DNA from 2 places in the Kitasatospora sp. NPDC002522 genome. Region 1 is predicted to be linked to the other one. Evidence: riboswitches for the same ligand, from Rfam matches in the RefSeq annotation. Region 1 holds a riboswitch; the other holds the start of a gene.
What was found. A riboswitch is a leader RNA that binds a small molecule or an ion and turns the genes downstream of it on or off. The one in region 1 is predicted to bind glycine.
Positions count from the first base shown of each region.

Region 1 (9,649 bases):
AAGACGCCCAGCAGAAAGCCGCCCGCCGAGGGAAGTCCCCCGGCGGGCGGCTCACTTGTCGGATCAGGCGTCGTACTCGTCCAGCGGCGGGCACGAGCAGACCAGGTTCCGGTCGCCGTACGCGCCGTCGATCCGCCGCACCGCCGGCCAGTACTTGTCCGCCGGGTTCACGCCCGCCGGGAAGACCGCGGTCTCCCGCGAGTACGCGTGCTCCCACTCGCCCGCCAGCATCGACGCGGTGTGCGGGGCGTTGCGCAGCGGGTTGTCGTCGGCCGGCCACACGCCCGCGCCGACCTGCTCGATCTCGCCGCGGATCGCGATCATCGCCTCGCAGAACCGGTCGATCTCGTGCAGGTCCTCGGACTCGGTGGGCTCGATCATCAGCGTGCCGGCCACCGGGAACGACATGGTCGGCGCGTGGAAGCCGTAGTCGATCAGGCGCTTGGCGATGTCGTCGACGCTGACGCCGGTCTCCTTGCTGAGCGGGCGCAGGTCGATGATGCACTCGTGCGCGACCAGCCCGCCGGGGCCGGTGTACAGCACGGGGTAGTGCGGGGCGAGCCGCTTGGCGATGTAGTTGGCGTTCAGCACGGCCACCTGGGTGGCGCGCTTGAGGCCCTCGCCGCCCATCAGCCGGACGTACGCCCAGGAGATCGGCAGGATCGCCGCGGAGCCCCACGGCGCGGCCGAGATCGGGCCGACACCGGTCGCGGGGCCGGCCTCGGCCTGCAGCGGGTGGTTGGGCAGGTACGGCGCGAGGTGCGAGCGCACCGCGACCGGGCCGACGCCGGGGCCGCCGCCGCCGTGCGGGATGCAGAAGGTCTTGTGCAGGTTCAGGTGCGAGACGTCCGCGCCGAACTTGCCCGGCTTGGCGAGGCCGACCAGCGCGTTCAGGTTGGCGCCGTCGACGTACACCTGGCCGCCGGCCTCGTGGACGAGCGCGCAGATGTCGGTGATCTGGGTCTCGAACACGCCGTGGGTGGACGGGTAGGTGACCATCAGCACGGACAGCTGGTCGCGGTGCAGCGCGATCTTGGCCTTGAGGTCCTCGACGTCCACGTCGCCGTCGGCGAGCGTCTTGACGACCACGACCCGCATGCCGGCCATCGCCGCGGAGGCCGCGTTGGTGCCGTGCGCGGAGGACGGGATCAGGCACACGTCGCGCTGGAGGTCGCCGTTGGCCCGGTGGTAGGCGCGCACCGCGAGCAGACCGGCGAGCTCGCCCTGCGAGCCGGCGTTCGGCTGGATCGAGACGGCGTCGTAGCCGGTGACCTCGACCAGCTGCTGCTCCAGCTCGCGGATCAGGGTCAGGTAGCCGGCGGCCTGCTCGACCGGGGCGAACGGGTGCAGCTGGCCGAACTCGGGCCAGGTGACCGGCTCCATCTCGGTGGTCGCGTTGAGCTTCATGGTGCAGGAGCCAAGCGGGATCATGCCGCGGTCGAGCGCGTAGTCGCGGTCGGAGAGCCGGCGCAGGTAGCGCAGCATGGCGGTCTCCGAGCGGTGGCTGTGGAAGACCGGGTGGGTGAGGTACTCGTCCTCGCGCAGCAGCGCGGCGGGCAGCGCCTCGGCGTCCTCGGCCACGGCGGCCTCGATGCCGAACGCGCCGAACACGGCGGCCAGGTGCTCGCGGGTGGTGGTCTCGTCGCAGGAGACCGACACCCGGTCCGCGTCGACCCGGTGCACGTTGACGCCCTGCGCCAGCGCGGCGGCGGCCACGGCGTCCGCCCGGCCCGGCACGACGGCCGTGACGGTGTCGAAGAACGCGTCGTGGGCGAGCTGCACGCCGCCCGCGCGCAGGCCGGCCGCGAGGGCGGCGGCGTAGCGGTGGGTGCGGCGGGCGATCGCGGCGAGGCCGTCGGGGCCGTGGTAGACGGCGTACATGGAGGCCATCACCGCGAGCAGCACCTGGGCGGTGCAGATGTTGGAGGTGGCCTTCTCGCGGCGGATGTGCTGCTCGCGGGTCTGCAGGGCCAGCCGGTAGGCGCGGTGGCCGTCGGCGTCGACGGAGACGCCGACCAGGCGGCCGGGCAGGTTGCGGGCGTACTCGGCGCGCACCGCGAGGTAGCCGGCGTGCGGGCCGCCGAAGCCCATCGGGACGCCGAAGCGCTGCGAGGTGCCGCAGGCGATGTCGGCACCGAGCTCGCCGGGCGAGCGCAGCAGGGTGAGGGCGAGCAGGTCGGCGGCGACGGCGACGATCGCGCCGAGGCCGTGGGCCTGGTCGATGACCGGCTTGATCGCGCGCACCGCGCCGGAGGCGCCCGGGTACTGCAGCAGCACGCCGAAGACGCCGCGCTCGGCGATCTCGGCGGGGATGCCCTCGGACAGGTCGGCGACGACGACCTCGACGCCGGTCGGCTCGGCGCGGGTCTCGATGACGGCGACGGTCTGCGGCAGGGTGTCGGCGTCGACCAGGAAGACACCGCCCTTGACCTTGGTGACGCGCCGGGCGAGGGCCATCGCCTCGGCGGCGGCGGTGCCCTCGTCGAGCAGCGAGGAGCCGGAGGTGGCCAGGCCGGTGAGGTCGGCGACCATGGTCTGGAAGTTGAGCAGCGCCTCCAGGCGGCCCTGCGAGATCTCCGGCTGGTACGGCGTGTAGGCGGTGTACCAGGCCGGGTTCTCCAGCACGTTGCGCAGGATGACCGGCGGGGTGAAGGTGCCGTAGTAGCCGAGGCCGATCATCGAGGTGAGGACCTGGTTGCGGCCGGCCAGCTCGCGCAGTTCGGCGAGCACCTGGGCCTCGCTGCGGCCCTCCGGCAGGCCGAGCGCGGTGAGGCTGCGGATGGCGGCGGGGACGGCGGCGTCCGACAGCTCGTCCAGGGAGGCGAACCCGACGTGGGCCAGCATCTTTTCCTGGGCGTCGGCGTCGGGACCGATGTGGCGCTGCTCGAAGGGGCTGGCCTGCTCAAGCTCACGGAGCGTCGGCTGGGCGTTCATGGGGGTCGGGCCTCCTGGTCGCGGACCGGCGGGGGTACGCACGCCGGTCGCGCCGTGGGGCGCCCGGGATGTACGAACCCGTCAGCCTCCCCCTCTGTCATCGGTACCTGAGAGCTTCGCACGGCCGCCCGTGGGGCGCGGCGTGCTTGCACCGTCGGTGAGGGTGGGTGCCGACGGCATCGGTGCCGACGGTCCTGCCCTGCTTTCCAGAGTGACCTGATCTCGCCCGGTACGGATGCCTGAGAGATTCCGGGGAGGGGTTGCTCCTTCGGCGTCCCCGCAGCCCCTCGTACGGGGCCGGGGACTCTCCCGAGCGTGCTCGGCGGTCGCCGCCCAGGTTACCAGCGCGGGCCCGGCCGATCACCGGTGCGGCCCTGTGATCTGCCCCGGACGGCGGCGTCCGGAATGCCACCGTCCGTTACGTGCCGTTTGGTGTGAAGTGGCGGGCCGGCCAGCTCCTCCTCCCGCCCCTCTGACGGACCCTCAAGGAGCAGCAGGACTGGAGGACAGCGTGCAGACCGATATCGATCCGCGCGACCTGATCGGACACAAGGCGGTCGACCGGAACGGTGACAAGATCGGCACTGTCGACGAGGTGTACCTGGACGACGCCACCGGCGAACCGGAGTGGGCGGCGGTCCGTACCGGGATCTTCGGCCGGGACGCCTTCGTCCCGCTGACCACCAGCGAGTTCGCGGGGGACGAGCTGCGCGTCCCGTACGACAAGTCGCTGATCAAGGAGTCGCCGGACTTCGGGGTGGGCCAGCACCTCTCCCCCGCCCAGGAGCTCCAGCTGTACCGCTACTACGGCCTGGACACCGTCGCCGGCACGCTCGCCGGGGAGTCCGGCTCGGCGCCGGCCGCGAAGGAGCGTCCGCGCCCGACGGCCGGCGGCGACCGGGACTTCGGCGCGCTCGCCCCGAGCGTCCCGCCCACGCCGTCTCCGACGAACGGCACGAACGGCACGAACGGCACGAGCCCCGTGAACGCGGCCCCGCCGGCTTCGGCGTCGTACGCCTCCGCGAAGAGCAGCCCGCGGCACGCCTCCGAGCAGCGGCCGGGTGCGGAGCGGGCCGCGTCGGTGGAGCCGACCGCGCCGGTGGAGATCACCTGCCGGGAGGAGCGGCTGGACATCACCACCGAGTGGCACGCGGTGGGCACCACCCGGCTGCGCAAGTACGTGACCACTGAGCCGGTCGAGCGCCGGGTGCCGGTGGTGCGCGAGCGGGTGCGGGTGGAGCGGATCCCGGTGTCGGACGCGGAGCGGGCGGGGCTGACCGAGCAGGAGATCGCCGAGGCGGTCGAGGAGGTCACGCTGCGCGAGGAGCGTCCGGTGGTGCGCAAGTACCTGGCGCCGATCGAGCGGGTGCGGCTGGTGGTGGAGCGGTACACCGAGGAGGAGGTGGTCCGCGACGAGCTGCGCCGCGAGCAGGTGGAGGTGCACGACGCGGCGGTCGGCGCGGACGGCGCGGCCCCGCACCGGACGCAGCAGCAGCCGTGGCACGCGAAGCCGCAGCAGCCGGCGGCCGCCGGGGGCGGCGTGAACGCGGTGCCGCTGTCCGGGCTGAACGGCGGCGGTCTGGAGCACGCCCGTCCGGAGCCGCTGCGCTCGGTCTGACGGCGGGTCAAGGTCCGGCCCCGGTCCGCTTCGGCGGGCCGGGGCCGGGCGCTTTGCCAAAGCTTCACTATTCGATATTTGACACAGTGAAGCATCTCCGGGATGGTTACTTCAGTTCATGCACTATCGCCATCCTGAAGAAAACTTCCCGGAGGATCCCCGTGAGTGAGGCACCACAGCCCACCGCCGCGGCCGACAAGCCCACCAGCGCCCGGGTCCTGCCCGCCCTGATCCTGGCCATGCTGGCGTTCAGTGTGGTGCAGACCGCGGTCGTCCCGATCCTGCCGGGCCTGGCCCGCGAGCTCGGCGTCTCGGGCTCGAGCATCACCTGGCTGATGACCGCCAACCTGCTGTCCGCCGCGGTCCTGACCCCGCTGCTCGGCCGCTTCGGCGACCTGCGCGGCCGCAAGCCGATGCTGCTGGTCTCGCTGGCCGGCCTGGTGCTCGGCTCCGGCCTCGCCGTCACCACCCACTCGTTCACCTGGCTCGTGGTCGCCCGCGTGCTGCAGGGCGCGGGCGGCGGCGTGCTGCCGCTGGCGATCAGCATCGTCCGCGACGAGCTGCCCAAGCAGAAGGTCACCGGCGGCGTCGCCGCGATCTCCGCCTCGATGGGCGTCGGCTCCGGCCTCGGCCTGGTCGCCACCGGCCTGCTGCTGGAGCACTGGAGCTACAAGTCGATCTTCTGGATGGGCCTGGTCTTCGGCCTGCTCGCCGTCGTGCTGGTCGTCGTCCGGGTGCCCAGCGACCCGGTGATCGACAAGGAGGGCGGCGCCGACCCGCTCGGCGCGCTCACCCTGGCCGGCTGGCTGTCCGCACTGCTGATCGCGGTCAGCCAGGGCAACCACTGGGGCTGGACCTCCAACCGCACCCTCGGTCTGTTCGCCGTCGCCGCCGTGGTCGCGCTGCTCTGGCTGCTGGTCGAGTCCAAGGTCAGCCACCCGCTGGTCGACCTGAAGATGATGTCCCGCCCCGCGGTCGCCTTCACCAACATCTCCGGCCTGCTGATCGGCTTCGGCATGTACGGCTCGTTCATGGTGATCAGCAACTTCGCCCAGACCCCGGAGAAGTTCGCCCACTACGGCTTCACCGCCACCGTGCTGCACGCCGGCATCATGCTGCTGCCGTCCGCGATCGGCTCGATGGTGGCCGCCCCGCTCGGTGCGATGCTGATCGCCCGCCGCGGCCCGCGCCTGCCGCTGGTCCTCGGCGGCCTGCTGGGCGCGGTCTCGATGGCCTACCTGGCCGTCCGCCACGGCGCCGAGTTCGACATCTACCTCTCCTCCGCGGTCTTCGGCCTCGGCGTGGGCCTGGCCTACGCGGCGATGCCCGCGTACATCAACGGCGCCGTCCCGGCCGAGCAGTCCGGCATCGCCAACGGCATGAACGCGGTGCTGCGCACCGTCGGCGGCGCCGTCGGCACCGCGGTGATGGCCGCGATCCTCACCGGGGACACCCTGAAGCTGCCGATCCCGGTGCAGCTGCCCACCGAGAACGCCTACCAGCACGCCTTCTGGGTGGCCGCCGCGATGTGCCTGGTCGCCGGCGCCGTGCCGTTCGCGATCCGCCGGATCCGCTCCGCCGCCACCACCCCCGCCGAGCGCCCGGCCGACCTGGCGCTCGCCAAGACCGACGCCTAGCCCCGACAGGCCCTGACGGCGTCCCCCTCGCGTACTGGACACACGCGAGCGGCTCCCGGGCCCGCCGCCACGGGCATCGGCGGCGCGGCCCAGGACCGGCCGACGGCCCCGCACCCCTCCCGGGTGCGGGGCCGTCGCCGTCTCACTCCCCCGCGGACTCACGCAGCGGCAGCGCCCCGGACGGCTCCAGCTCCTCGTCGTCGACCGCGAAGGTGCGCACCCGGCCGGGCGCCGAGTACGGCGTCTCGAACCGGACGGTGACCCGGCCGACGCCGCTGCCCTGCACCCACCCAGGACCGAACTGACGGTGCGTCACGTCCTGCCCGGGCCACCAGCGGCGCACCGCCGGCGGCTGCTCGGGCTGCACCGGCTCCGGCTCGGGCTGCTCCTCCGCCGCCGCCTCCCGTTCCTCCCGCTCCAGCTGGGCGAACAGGTCCTCCTGCGTGTAGTCGGCGAGCTGGGCGACGCCGACACCCAGCAGCCGCACCCCGCCGGTGACGTCGACCTGCATCGCCAGGCGGCGGGCGGTCGAGGCGATCACCTCCTCGTCGTCGGTGGGGCCGCGCAGCGTCTCCGAGCGGGTCAGCGTGGAGAAGTCGAAGCGGCGGACCTTCAGCACCACCGTCCGCCCGGAGCGGCCGGTCGCCCGCAGCCGGCGCACGCAGCGGCCGGCCAACTGCTCGATCTCGCGCAGGATGCGGTCCCGGTCGGCGAGGTCGACCTCGAAGGTGTCCTCCACCGACACCGACTTGGCGTCCCGGTCCGGCACCACCGGCCGCTCGTCCCAGCCGAGCGCCATCTGGAAGACCCCCGCGCCGTGCGCCTTGCCGAGCAGCGCCACCAGCTCCTCGTACCCGGCCTCCGCCAGGTCCGCGACCGCGGTCAGCCCGGCCCGGCGCAGCGCCTGCTCGGTGGCCGGACCGATCCCCGGCAGCGCCCGCACCGGCATCGGCGCCAGCACCGAGCGCTCCGAGCCCGGCTCGATCAGCACCAGCCCGTCCGGCTTGGCCTGCTCCGAGGCGATCTTGGCCATCAGCTTGGACGCCGCCGCACCGACCGACGCGGTCAGCCCCGTACGCTCCACGATGTCCGCCCGCAGGTCCTCGGCCAGCGCCAGCACCAGCTGCGCGCCCTCCTCGGGCGTCGCGTCGGCGAGCGCCGGACCGTACGGCCCCGCCTCCAGATCGACGAACGCCTCGTCCAGGCTGAGCGGCTCCACCAGCGGCGAGCGCTCGCGCAGCAGGCCCATCACGATCTCGCTGTTGGCGCGGTACGCCTCGAACCGGCCGGTCAGGAACGCCGCGTTCGGGCAGAGCCGGCGGGCCTGCGCCATCGGCATCGCCGAGTGGACGCCGAACTTCCGCGCCTCGTACGAGGCCGTCGACACCACCCCGCGCCCGCCCAGCCCGCCGACGATCACCGGCTTCCCGCGCAGGCTCGGCTTGGACGCCTGCTCCACCGCCGCGAAGAAGGCGTCCATGTCGAGGTGGATCACGCTCGGCACGCTGCGCACGCGCCGATCATCCCGCGTGCCACCGACAATCGCCGTCAGCCGCGGTCGGAATCGCTCAACGCCCTGGCCACGCCGTCCTCCCGCGGGCCCAGGAAGTACGGATCCGGCTGGAACAGCGCGTTCAGCAGCGCCTTCCCCGCACCCGGCACCTCCCGCAGCCCGCCGTACCACCAGGTGGCGTCGTGCCACTCCTCCACGCCCACCGCGTACGCGTCGATCCCGGCCGCCCGGCACAGCGCCAACGCCCGCCGCACGTGGAAGGTCTGACTGACCAGCACCGCCTTCTCCACCCCGAAGATCCGGCGCGCCCGGGCGCAGGAGTCCCAGGTGTCGAAGCCCGCGTAGTCGCCGACCACCCGCACCCCGGGCACCCCGCGCTCGATCAGGTAGCCGCGCATCGCGTCGGTCTCGTCGTACGCCACCGTGCCGTTGTCGCCGGTCACCAGGATCGCCCGCACCTTGTGCCGCCGGTACAGCTCCAGCGCCGCGTCGAGCCGGTGCGCCAGGTACGGCGAGGGCTTGCCGTCGAACAGCCCGGCGCCGAACACCACCGCCACCGGCGCCTCGGGCGCGCTGTCCACCGTGCCCACCCGCGAGGACTGCGACGCCCACAGCCAGGCACTCGGCGCCAGCGCCAGCACCGCGCACAGCACCAGCGCCTGGAACCACCGCCGCTGACCGCGCCTGCTCCCCCAGCCCGGCGGCCGCCACGCCGCCAACGCCCGCCCGCTCCGGCCCAGCCGGCGGACCAGCGCGCGGCAGCGCCGCCCCAGCCATCTCATGATCGACACACCGGTGCGGACGACTCCCGCCCGCCCCGCGGTTCCCGCGCCGACGGACCGTCAGACCGCGCGATTGCGGCGCTGCGCCAGCTCGTCGGCCGGATCCTGGCCCACCAGCGTCTCCCCGGTGTCGGTGCGCTCCGCGTGCAGCCGCCCGAGCGTACCCTCCAGCTCCAGCCAGACCGCGCCCACCGCGATGCCGAACACGCCCTGACCACCGTTCAGCAGATCGACCACCTGCTGCGGCGACGTGCACTCGTACACCGTCGCGCCGTCGCACATCAACGTCAGCCCGGCCAGGTCCTGCTGGTCCGCGGACTGCAGGTGGGTCACCGCCACCCGGATGTTCTGCAGCGAGACGCCCGCGTCCAGCAGCCGCTTGACGATCTTCAGCATCAGGATGTCGCGGAAGCCGTACAGCCGCTGCGCCCCCGCCGGGTACGCCGAGCGCACCGAGGGCTCCAGCAGCCCGGTCCGGGCCCAGTAGTCCAGCTGCCGGTAGGTGATCCCGGCGGCGGCGCACGCGGTCGGACCGCGGTAGCCGACCAGCGCCGAGGTCGGGGCGAGCCGTTCGATGGCCGGCTGTCCGGCCTGCACGGCGGGGAAGCGGCCGACCCGCGGCAGCTCCTCGCCCTCCGGCTCGGGGCTCCAGGGCCGCCCGATCAGGCCGCGACCGGCACGCGGCACGTGCACCGCGCACAGCGCTCCGGTGCGCGTCTCCTCGCCGGTGCCGCTCATCGCCAACCTCCGTCCAGATCCCCGGGAACCGCCGCGGCCGCCACGGGCCCCGGGTTTCCGGGTGGCCCGCCGGGCGGGGCCATCACCTGACGGTAGGCAGTCGCCCGAGCACCGTCAACGATCGCCACGCCGGGGCCTTCCGCAAACTTCACTCCATCGAGTGGTTATTCGTGCCCCAAGCACGGGTACCGGAACGGATTTCCCCCACAGCCGAGTTGCATCGCCCGCCCGACCCCGGTAGCGGCCCGGACCAGGACCGCTACTGCTGGCCGCCGCCGAAGTCCTCCGGTGAGACCTGGTCCAGGAACTCCCGGAACTTCTCGACCTCGTCCTCCTGCTCGTCCGGAATCGAGATGCCCGCCTCCGCCAGGACCTCCTCGGCCCCGTAGATCGGCGTACCGGTGCGCAGCGCCAGCGCTATCGCGTC
Region 1 is NZ_JBSFXE010000024.1:104,720-114,368, forward strand. It holds gene gcvP (aminomethyl-transferring glycine dehydrogenase) at 64-2,934, opposite strand; glycine riboswitch at 3,152-3,256, opposite strand; gene ACWD4U_RS21350 (PRC and DUF2382 domain-containing protein) at 3,446-4,552, shown strand; gene ACWD4U_RS21355 (MFS transporter) at 4,714-6,189, shown strand; gene ACWD4U_RS21360 (DNA polymerase IV) at 6,332-7,702, opposite strand; gene ACWD4U_RS21365 (SanA/YdcF family protein) at 7,738-8,484, opposite strand; gene ACWD4U_RS21370 (MerR family transcriptional regulator) at 8,545-9,222, opposite strand; gene ACWD4U_RS21375 (bifunctional nuclease family protein) at 9,482-9,649, opposite strand, start outside.

Region 2 (9,649 bases), on a different contig from region 1:
GACGTGGTGCCGGCCGTCACCCCTGAGGGCCATCCTCGCGGCGGTCACGGCCTTGACGGAGGCCATGCCGTTGCGCTCGATGCAGGGGATCTGGACCAGGCCGCCGACCGGGTCGCAGGTGAGGCCGAGGTTGTGCTCGATGCCGATCTCGGCGGCGTTCTCGACCTGCTCGGGGGAGCCGCCGAGGACCTCGGCGAGGCCGCCCGCGGCCATCGAGCAGGCGGAGCCGACCTCGCCCTGGCAGCCGACCTCGGCGCCGGAGATGGAGGCGTTCTCTTTGAAGAGCATGCCGATCGCGCCGGCGGCGAGCAGGAAGCGGACGATGCCCTCGTCGTCGGCGCCGGGGATGAAGTTGATGAAGTAGTGCAGGACGGCGGGGATGATCCCGGCGGCGCCGTTGGTGGGGGCGGTGACCACGCGGCGGCCGGAGGCGTTCTCCTCGTTGACGGCCATCGCGTAGAGGGTGACCCACTCCATGGCGTTGGCCGGGCCGATGCCCTCGGCGCGCAGGGCGCGGGCTCCGGCGGCGGCGCGGCGGCGGACCTTGAGGCCGCCGGGGAGGATGCCCTCGCGGGACATGCCCGCGGCGACGCACTCCTTCATGACGGCCCAGATCTCCAGCAGGCCGGCCCGGATCTCCGCCTCGCTGCGCCAGGCCTTCTCGTTCTCCAGCATCAGGCCGGAGATGGACAGCCCGGTCTCCCGGGTGAGGCGCAGCAGCTCCTCGCCGGTGCGGAACGGGTAGCGCAGCACGGTGTCGTCGGGCTTGACCCGGGCCTCGCCGATGGCGTCCTCGTCGACCACGAAGCCGCCGCCGACCGAGTAGTAGGTCTTCTCCAGCAGCACCTCGCCGGAGGCGTCGTAGGCCCACAGCGTCATGCCGTTGGCGTGGTACGGCAGGGCCTTGCGGCGGTGCAGGACCAGGTCGGAGTCCGGGTCGAAGGGGAGCTCGCGGCGGCCGAGCAGGTTGATCCGCTTGGTGGCGCGGATCCGCTCGACGTCGAGGTCGGCCTGGTCGACGTCGACCGTGCGCGGGGAGTGGTTCTCCAGGCCGAGCAGGACCGCCTTGGGGGTGCCGTGGCCGTGTCCGGTGGCGCCGAGCGAGCCGTACAGCTCGGCGCGCAGCGAGGCGACGTCGTCGAGCAGGCCCTCCGTGTTGAGGCGACGGGCGAACATCCGGGCGGCCCGCATCGGGCCGACGGTGTGCGAGGAGGACGGTCCGATGCCTACGGAGAAGAGGTCGAAGACGCTGATGGCCACGGGGTGACGTCCTTGTCTGGTCTCGTGGAGTGGTCCGTCTCGTGGACGGAGGGCGGGGCACGGAACGGGGCACCGCGCGCACTGTCCAGTGTGCGCGGTGCCCCGGTTTGTCCGGTGGCCGCCGGGTTGGGGCGGCCGGTCGGACGGGTTACAGCTCGGGGTAGAGCGGGTGCTTGGCGGCCAGGGCGGTGACCCGGGCCTTCAGCGCCTCGGCCTTGGCCTCGTCGAAGCCCGGCAGCAGCGCCTCGGCGATGACGTCCGCGACCTCGCGGAAGTCCTCGGCGTCGAAGCCGCGGGTGGCCAGCGCCGGGGTGCCGATCCGCAGGCCGGAGGTGACCATCGGCGGGCGCGGGTCGTTCGGGACGGCGTTGCGGTTGACCGTGATGCCGACCTCGTGCAGGCGGTCCTCGGCGTCCTGGCCGTTGAGCTCGCTGTTGCGCAGGTCGACCAGGACCAGGTGCACGTCGGTGCCGCCGGAGAGGACGGAGACGCCGGAGGCGGCCACGTCGTCCTGGAGCAGGCGCTCGGCGAGGATCTTCGCGCCCTCCAGGGTACGGCGCTGGCGCTCCTTGAACTCCTCCGTGGCGGCGACCTTGAAGGCCACCGCCTTGGCGGCGATCACGTGCTCCAGCGGGCCGCCCTGCTGGCCGGGGAAGACCGCGGAGTTGATCTTCTTGGCGTGCTCGGCCTTGGAGAGGATGACGCCGCCGCGCGGGCCGCCCAGGGTCTTGTGCGTGGTGGTGGTGACCACGTCCGCGTACGGCACCGGGGAGGGGTGCAGGCCCGCGGCGACCAGGCCGGCGAAGTGCGCCATGTCGACCATCAGCAGGGCGCCGACCTCGTCCGCCACGCGGCGGAAGGCGGCGAAGTCCAGCTGGCGGGGGTAGGCGGACCAGCCGGCGATGATCAGCTTCGGCTGGTGCTCCTTGGCGAGGCGCTCGACCTCGGCCATGTCGACCTGGCCGGTCTTCTCGTCCACGTGGTACGCGACCACGTTGTAGAGCTTGCCGGAGAAGTTGATCTTCATGCCGTGGGTCAGGTGACCGCCGTGGGCCAGGTTCAGGCCCAGGATGGTGTCACCCGGCTGGATCAGCGCGAACATCGCCGCGGCGTTCGCCTGCGCGCCGGAGTGCGGCTGCACGTTGGCGTGCTCGGCGCCGAACAGCTCCTTGATCCGGTCGATGGCGATCTGCTCGACCACGTCGACGTACTCGCAGCCGCCGTAGTAGCGGCGGCCCGGGTAGCCCTCGGCGTACTTGTTGGTGAGCACCGAGCCCTGGGCCTCCATGACCGCCACGGGGGCGAAGTTCTCGGAGGCGATCATTTCCAGGGTGGTCTGCTGGCGGTGCAGCTCGGCGTCGACCGCGGCGGCGATCTCCGGGTCGAGCGCGTGCAGGGACTGGTTGAGAACCGTCATGGGGGACTCCCGGTCAGGCGCCGGTGAAGGCGGAGTAGCCGTCGGCGTCGAGCAGCTCGTCGGTGGCCTCGACTCGGACCTTGAACAGCCAACCGCCCTCGAAGGGCTCCGAGTTGACCAGGGCCGGCTCGTCGATGACCGCCTGGTTGACCTCGGTGACCTCGCCGGTGGCGGGGGAGAAGAGGTCGCTGACCGACTTGGTGGACTCGAGCTCGCCACAGGTCTCACCCGCGGTCACGGTGTCGCCCACCGCGGGGAGCTGGACGTACACGATGTCGCCGAGGGCGTCGGCCGCGTGCGCGGTGATGCCGACCGTCGACACCCCGTCCACGGCGGCGGTCAGCCACTCGTGCTCCTTGGTGTACTGCAGGTGCGTGGGGTTGCTCATGACGTCATTCTCCAGGATCGCGTGAGGGGAGGGCGCAGCCGTCCGCTGGGCGGACGGACGGGAAAAGGTCTGCTGGAAGGGTGTGCGGGGCTGACGGGACGTCAGCGGGCGCGCTTGTAGAACGGCAGCGCGACGACCTGGACCGGCTCGGCCTTGCCGCGGACGTCCACCGCGACGGTGCCGCCCGGCTCGGCGTGCGCGGCGTCCACGTACGCGATGGCGATCGGCTTGCCGAGGGTCGGCGACGGCGAGCCCGAGGTGATCCGGCCGATCGGGGCGCCCTCGGCGTCCACCACGGTGTACTCGGCGCGCGGCACCCGCTTGCCCTCGGAGACCAGGCCGACCAGCTTGCGCGGGGGGTTGGCCTCGGCCTGGGCGGCGGCCTCCTCCAGCGCCTTGCGGCCGACGAACGCGCCGCCGTTGGTGGTCTTGTCGAACCGCACCACCCGGCCGAGGCCCGCGTCGAACGGGGTCAGCTCGGTGGACAGCTCGTGCCCGTACAGCGGCATGCCGGCCTCCAGGCGCAGCGTGTCGCGGCAGGACAGGCCGCACGGGATCAGGCCCTTGTCGGCGCCGGCCTCGGTGAGGGCGGTCCACAGGTGCTCGGCGTCGGCGGGGGCGCAGAAGATCTCGAAGCCGTCCTCGCCGGTGTAGCCGGTGCGGGCCAGCCAGACGTCCTTGCCGGCCACGGTGGCGGGCAGCAGGGCGTAGTACTTCAGGCCGGGCAGGTCGGCGTCGGTGACCGAGGCGAGGATGCCGTTCGCCTCCGGGCCCTGGACGGCGAGCAGCGCGTAGGCGTCGCGGTCGTCGCGGACGGTCGCGTCGAAGCCCTCGGCGCGCTCGGTCAGCGCGTCCAGCACCACCTGGGCGTTGGAGGCGTTGGCGACCACCAGGTACTCGTTCTCGGCGGTCCGGTAGACGATCAGGTCGTCCAGGATGCCGCCGTCCTCGCGGCAGATCATGGTGTAGCGGGCGCGCAGCACGCCGAGCGCGGAGATGAAGCCGACCAGGGCGTGGTCGAGCAGCTCGCCGGCCTGCGGGCCGGACACGGTGATCTCGCCCATGTGCGAGAGGTCGAAGAGACCGGCCTTGGTGCGGACGGCGAGGTGCTCCTCGCGCTCGCTGCCGTAGCGCAGCGGCATGTCCCAGCCCGCGAAGTCGGTCATGGTGGCGCCGAGCGAGCGGTGCAGTGCGTCGAGCGCGGTCAGGCGGAGGGACACGACAGGACTCCCGGTCATCTGGAAACGGGCATGCTGGGGCGGATCTCCCCGTCTGTCGTCAAACCTGAGAGCTTCACCGCCTCCTGAACAGGATGGCGGCTTGCACCGTGGGTGGGCGCACGGCGCGGCCGTGTCCACTTTCCAGATGTGCCTCGCCCGCGCGGTAGGGGGGCCTGAGAGATTCCGGGGAGGACTTGCTCCTTCGGCGCCGGTCGCGACCAGGGGTCGTTCCGGCTCTCCCGCGCGGGTTCGAGCGGCCGGTATGAAGTTTGGGCGCCGCCATCATGGCATGCCGGAGCCCCCTCGCGGGAGTGGGGTTCGCCGCCACGCGCCGCGGACGGACCGTGCGCGCCGCTAACCTGATCGCAACCGCGGATGTGGAGGGGCGAGATGGGGTTCCCGCTGGGGCAGGTTCCGGAGGGCGGGGGCTGGCCGGCCAACGAACTGGAGCAGGTGTTGACGGCCGCGCTCGGCGACCCCGGGGCGACGCCCCGGGTGATCGAGGTGCTGGCCCGCAGCCAGGTGTGGATCCCGCTGCCGTCGGGCGCCGACCCGCAGGGCGGCTCGCTCGACCTGCCGACCCTCGAACTGGCCGGGGCGCCCTACGTCCCGGTGTACTCCTCGCAGGAGCAGTTCCTCCAGCACTGCCCGGGCTTCCCGTTCGCGATCGCCCCGATGTGGGAGTTCGCCCGCGGCCTGCCGCTGGGCATCGGCATCGCGGTCAACCCCGAGGCGCCGGTGGGCATCCCGGTCCCGCCGGAGGGCGTCGGCGAGCTGCGCCGCGGCCCGCGCGGCGAGCAGTGGGAGGCGCAGGGCGTCGTCGAGGGCGCCCGGGTCGCGCTCAAGGAGCCCGAGCCGCACCTGGAGCCGTTCGCCTTCCTGGCCGCCGCGACCACCGAACTCGCCCACGTGCCGGGCGTGCTGACCGCCCGCCGGGCCCTGGCCCGGGTGGAGGGCGAGCCCACCCTGCTGTACGTCGGGGTGCAGCTGGACCCGGTCGCCCCCGCCGACCCCGCCGAGGTCAACCTGGCGCTCGGCCGGGCGCTGGGAACCGCCCCGCCGAGCTGGGGCGTCCACCTGGTGCTGCTCGACCTGGTCGCCGACCCGGTGGTGGACTGGCTGCTCGGCCGCGTCCAGCCCTTCTACGTCCGACCCTGACCATCCATCATGGGGTCCGCACGGGGGACGGCGGCATGACGGCTGTCGGGCCCGCCCCATAGGGTTGCCCCGGCACACCGGAGCGCGGTTGGCGGCGGACGACGGAAGAGGGCGACGACGTGACGGGAGCAGCCGGCGATCCGGGCGAGATCGAGCGTGCCCTCGCAGCGGTCGCGCCTGACCGCTGGGAGGCGTACGAGGGCCTGCTGCGCGCCCTGGCCGGCGGTCAGGTCTGGATGCTGCTGTGGCACGGCAGCCCCGGCAGCCCGGACGCCCAGTACGGGAACATGGAGATCGGCGGGCACGGCTACGCGCCGTGCGTGACCTCGCCCGGGCAGCTCGCGGCCAGCGGCTGGAGCCGCGGCCACGAGGTGGTGTCCGGGCTGGAGATCGCCGGCGCGCTCTACCGCACCCGCTGGGGACTCTGGCTGGACCCGCACCGCCCCGGCGGCGGCGTCGGCGTGCCCTGGGCCGACCTGCGGCGGATCGCGGTCGGCCTGGACCGGCTGCCCGCCGGGCCGCTGCGGATCTCCGAACCGTCCGTGCAGGCGCCGCAGTTCTTCGCCGTGCTGGAGCAGCAGGCGGGCGAGGTGCGGCCGCTGCGCTCGCTGCGCCGGGCCTGGGTGCAGCCGGTGCTCGGCGAGCCCTACCTGGCGGTCGGCCTGGACCTGTACGACACCTCCGCGCCGGCCGTCGAGGCGGCCCGGGCGCTGGTGCAGCGGGCGGCCGCGCACGCCCCCGAGGGGCTGGCGGTGTCCACGGTGATGATGGCCGACGAGTTCGACCCGGTGGCGATGTGGCTGTGGGCCCACGCCCGCCCGTTCTTCGACCGGCAGTCCGGGCAAGCCGGACAAGCCGCCCCGGCCCCGCAGCCCTACCCGACCGGCTTTGGTTACGCAGCGCCACCACCGGCCGGTCCCGCCGGGGCCTGGCCGCAGGCTCCGTGGCCGGGCTATCCGGGCCGATGACAATACCCTGACACCCGCTCAGAAAACCCCCGACGCGACCTTTACCGAGGTCGGCGGGGGTTTTTTGCCAGCCCATGATCTACGCGCGAAACCCCCCGCACCACCTGGCGTTTTCCCGCCACTGGCGGGGGAACGTCAGCATGCCCCTTGACGGACATGTAACACCTGTGTGAAGAGCGTTATGCGGCCGCAACGAATGTGCATGCCGACAGATCACAGTTAGGCATCCTTCGGGATGGGGGTCTTCCGCCGGGCGCGTCCCATGACAGAGAGTGCTGCGCAATGCGGAGTGCAGGACGAACCCCACGAAGGTGAACGCACCGCCGCCACAGCATGAACCGCACGATGCGCACCTCCGTGCGGCGGCACCATGCACTTCCGCATTACGCAGTACACGGCTTCATCCCGTATGACCTGCTTGCTCACGCACTTCTGCACCGCCGCATCGGCGTCCGGCACCACCGCAACCGCTCTGCATTCCGCACCAAACGCGACTCCGTGGGCCGGCCACCGTCGGCGAGGGGAACGAACTGACTCATGACCACACCCACCGAGACCTCCGGTCCGGCCGCCGGCTCGCAGCCTGACGCCGCGTCAATTCCGGAGCCTGCCAAGAAGATCGAGGGCCGATCGCCCGGGCGCATCGCCTGGGACCGCCTGAAGCGCGACAAGGTCGCGCTCGGGGGCGGCGCCGTCGTGGTCCTGCTGATCCTGGCGGCCGTCTTCGCACCGGTGCTCAGCGCGCTGTTCGGCCACCCGGTCGACGAGCCGCACCCGGACCAGATCAACCCCGACCTCGGCCTGCCCAATGGCGCCTTCGGCGGCATCAGCGGGGACTTCCTGCTCGGTGTCGACCCCGTCTTCGGCCGGGACGTGTTCTCCCGCATCCTCTACGGGGCCCAGATCTCGCTGCTCGTCGCGCTCGGCGCGGCCGCGGTGGCGATCCTCTTCGGTGTGGTGCTCGGCATCATGGCCGGCTACTTCGGCGGCTGGGTCGACAACGTGATCAGCCGGATCATGGACGTGCTGCTGGCCTTCCCGCAGCTCCTGTTCAGCATCGCCCTGGTGTCGGTGATCCCCAACTCGGTGCTCGGCCTGGGTGACACGACCGTTCGCGTGCTGGTGCTGATGATGGTGATCGGCTTCTTCGGCTGGCCCTACATCGGACGCATCGTCAGAGGCCAGGCGATGTCGCTGCGCGAACGCGAGTTCGTGGACGCCGCGCGCAGCCTCGGCGCCGGCCGCGCCCACATCCTGTTCCGTGAACTCCTGCCCAACCTGGTGGCCCCGATCCTGGTCTACACGACCCTGATCATCCCCACCAACATCTTGAACGAGGCGGCGCTCAGCTTCCTCGGGGCCGGTGTCCGGCCGCCCACCCCGTCCTGGGGGCAGATGCTCTCGGACGCGGTCGGGATCTACCAGGCGGACCCCACCTACATGGTGATTCCCGGCCTCGCCATCTTCATCACCGTGCTCGCCTTCAACCTCTTCGGTGACGGCCTGCGTGACGCGCTCGACCCCAAGGGCAACTGAGCCCGCCCAACTCTGGAGGTTCCCCCAACCATGAAGCGAAACAGGACGCTCGCGGCGGCCGCCCTCGTGGCCACCCTCGCCCTCACCACCGCGGCCTGCGGCGGCAGCAAGGGCGGCTCGGGCAGCGACAACGCCAGCGCCAAGTCCGGTGCGGCCGGCTTCAACGCGGCGGCCGACAAGGTGGTGAACCCGTCCGACAAGAAGGGCGGCACCCTCAACCTGTGGACCACCACCGACGTCGACTCCCTCGACCCGGGCCGCGCCTACTACGCCTCGGTGTGGAACTTCGAGCGCTTCTACGCCCGCACCCTGCTGGCCTTCGACGGCAAGCCGGGCAAGGACGGCCTGAACCTCGTCCCCGACCTGGCCTCGGCCAAGCCGGAGATCTCCGCGGACGGCAAGACCTACACCTTCAAGCTGAAGTCCGGCCTGAAGTTCGAGGACGGCTCGCCGATCACCTCGAAGGACATCAAGTACGGCATCGAGCGCGTCTTCGCGCAGGACGTCATCTCCGGCGGCCCGACCTACCTGATCAACGAGCTCGACCAGGGCCAGGACTACAAGGGCCCCTACACCGACACCGACCCGAACAAGCTGGGCCTGAAGTCGGTGCAGACCCCGGACGACTCGACCATCATCTTCAGCCTGGCGAAGCCGAACTCGGACTTCCCCTACCTGCTGGCGATGGGCTCGGCCGCCCCGGTCCCGCAGAAGCTGGACACCGGCGCCAAGTTCGGTGACAAGCCGGTCTCCTCCGGCCCGTACAAGTTCAAGTCGGCCGAGCCGGGCAAGGGCTACGAGCTGGTCCGCAACGAGAACTGGGACCCGGCCTCCGACCCGTTCCGCAAGGCGCTGCCGGACGTCGTCAAGCTGACCGTCACCACCAACGCCGACGACATGGACGCCCGCCTGCTCTCCGGCGACGCCGACCTCGACTGGGCGCAGACCGGTCTGTCCCAGGCCGCCCAGGTCAAGGTCCTCCAGGACCAGGCGCTGAAGGCCCACACCGACGACCCGTACAACGGCTTCATCCGCTACGTGACCATCGCCCCGTCGGTGGCCCCGTTCGACAACCAGCACTGCCGCAACGCGGTGCTGTACGCGGCCGACACCACCGCGCTGCAGACCGCCCGCGGCGGCTCCGTGGCCGGCTCGCTGTTCGGCTCGATGCTGCCCCCGAACATCCTCGGCTCCGACGACTACGACCCGTACGGCTTCACCAAGGGCAAGCCGAACGTGGACAAGGCGAAGGAGGAGCTGAAGGCCTGCGGCAAGCCGGACGGCTTCAAGACCACCATCGCGGTCCGCGGCAACAAGCCGAAGGAGGTCAACTCCGCGGTGGCGCTGCAGACGGCCCTCAAGGCGGTCGGCATCGACGTCACCGTCGACCAGTACGACGGCAAGCTGATCTCCTCGGTCATCGGTGCGCCCGACGTCGTCAAGACCAAGGGCTACGGCCTGATCGTGATGGGCTGGGGCGCCGACTACCCGACCGGCTCCGGCTACCTGCAGCCGCTGGTCGACGGCCGCTTCATCACCAGCAACGGCAACAACAACTACGCCGGCATCAACGACCCGGAGATCAACGGCTGGTTCGACCAGGCCGCGGCGTCGACCGACCCGGCGAAGGCCGCCGACTTCTACAAGAAGATCAACCACAAGGTGATCGACGGCGGCTACTACCTGCCCATCGTCGCCGACA
Region 2 is NZ_JBSFXE010000011.1:146,732-156,380, reverse strand. It holds gene ACWD4U_RS12370 (L-serine ammonia-lyase) at 1-1,260, opposite strand, end outside; gene glyA (serine hydroxymethyltransferase) at 1,409-2,677, opposite strand; gene gcvH (glycine cleavage system protein GcvH) at 2,691-3,065, opposite strand; gene gcvT (glycine cleavage system aminomethyltransferase GcvT) at 3,167-4,303, opposite strand; glycine riboswitch at 4,328-4,436, opposite strand; glycine riboswitch at 4,437-4,537, opposite strand; gene ACWD4U_RS12350 (enhanced serine sensitivity protein SseB) at 4,676-5,443, shown strand; gene ACWD4U_RS12345 (enhanced serine sensitivity protein SseB C-terminal domain-containing protein) at 5,563-6,411, shown strand; gene ACWD4U_RS12340 (ABC transporter permease) at 6,949-7,947, shown strand; gene ACWD4U_RS12335 (ABC transporter substrate-binding protein) at 7,978-9,649, shown strand, end outside.
Region 2: linked by a shared signal. The riboswitch ahead of gcvT (glycine cleavage system aminomethyltransferase GcvT) and the one ahead of gcvP (aminomethyl-transferring glycine dehydrogenase) in region 1 are both predicted to bind glycine.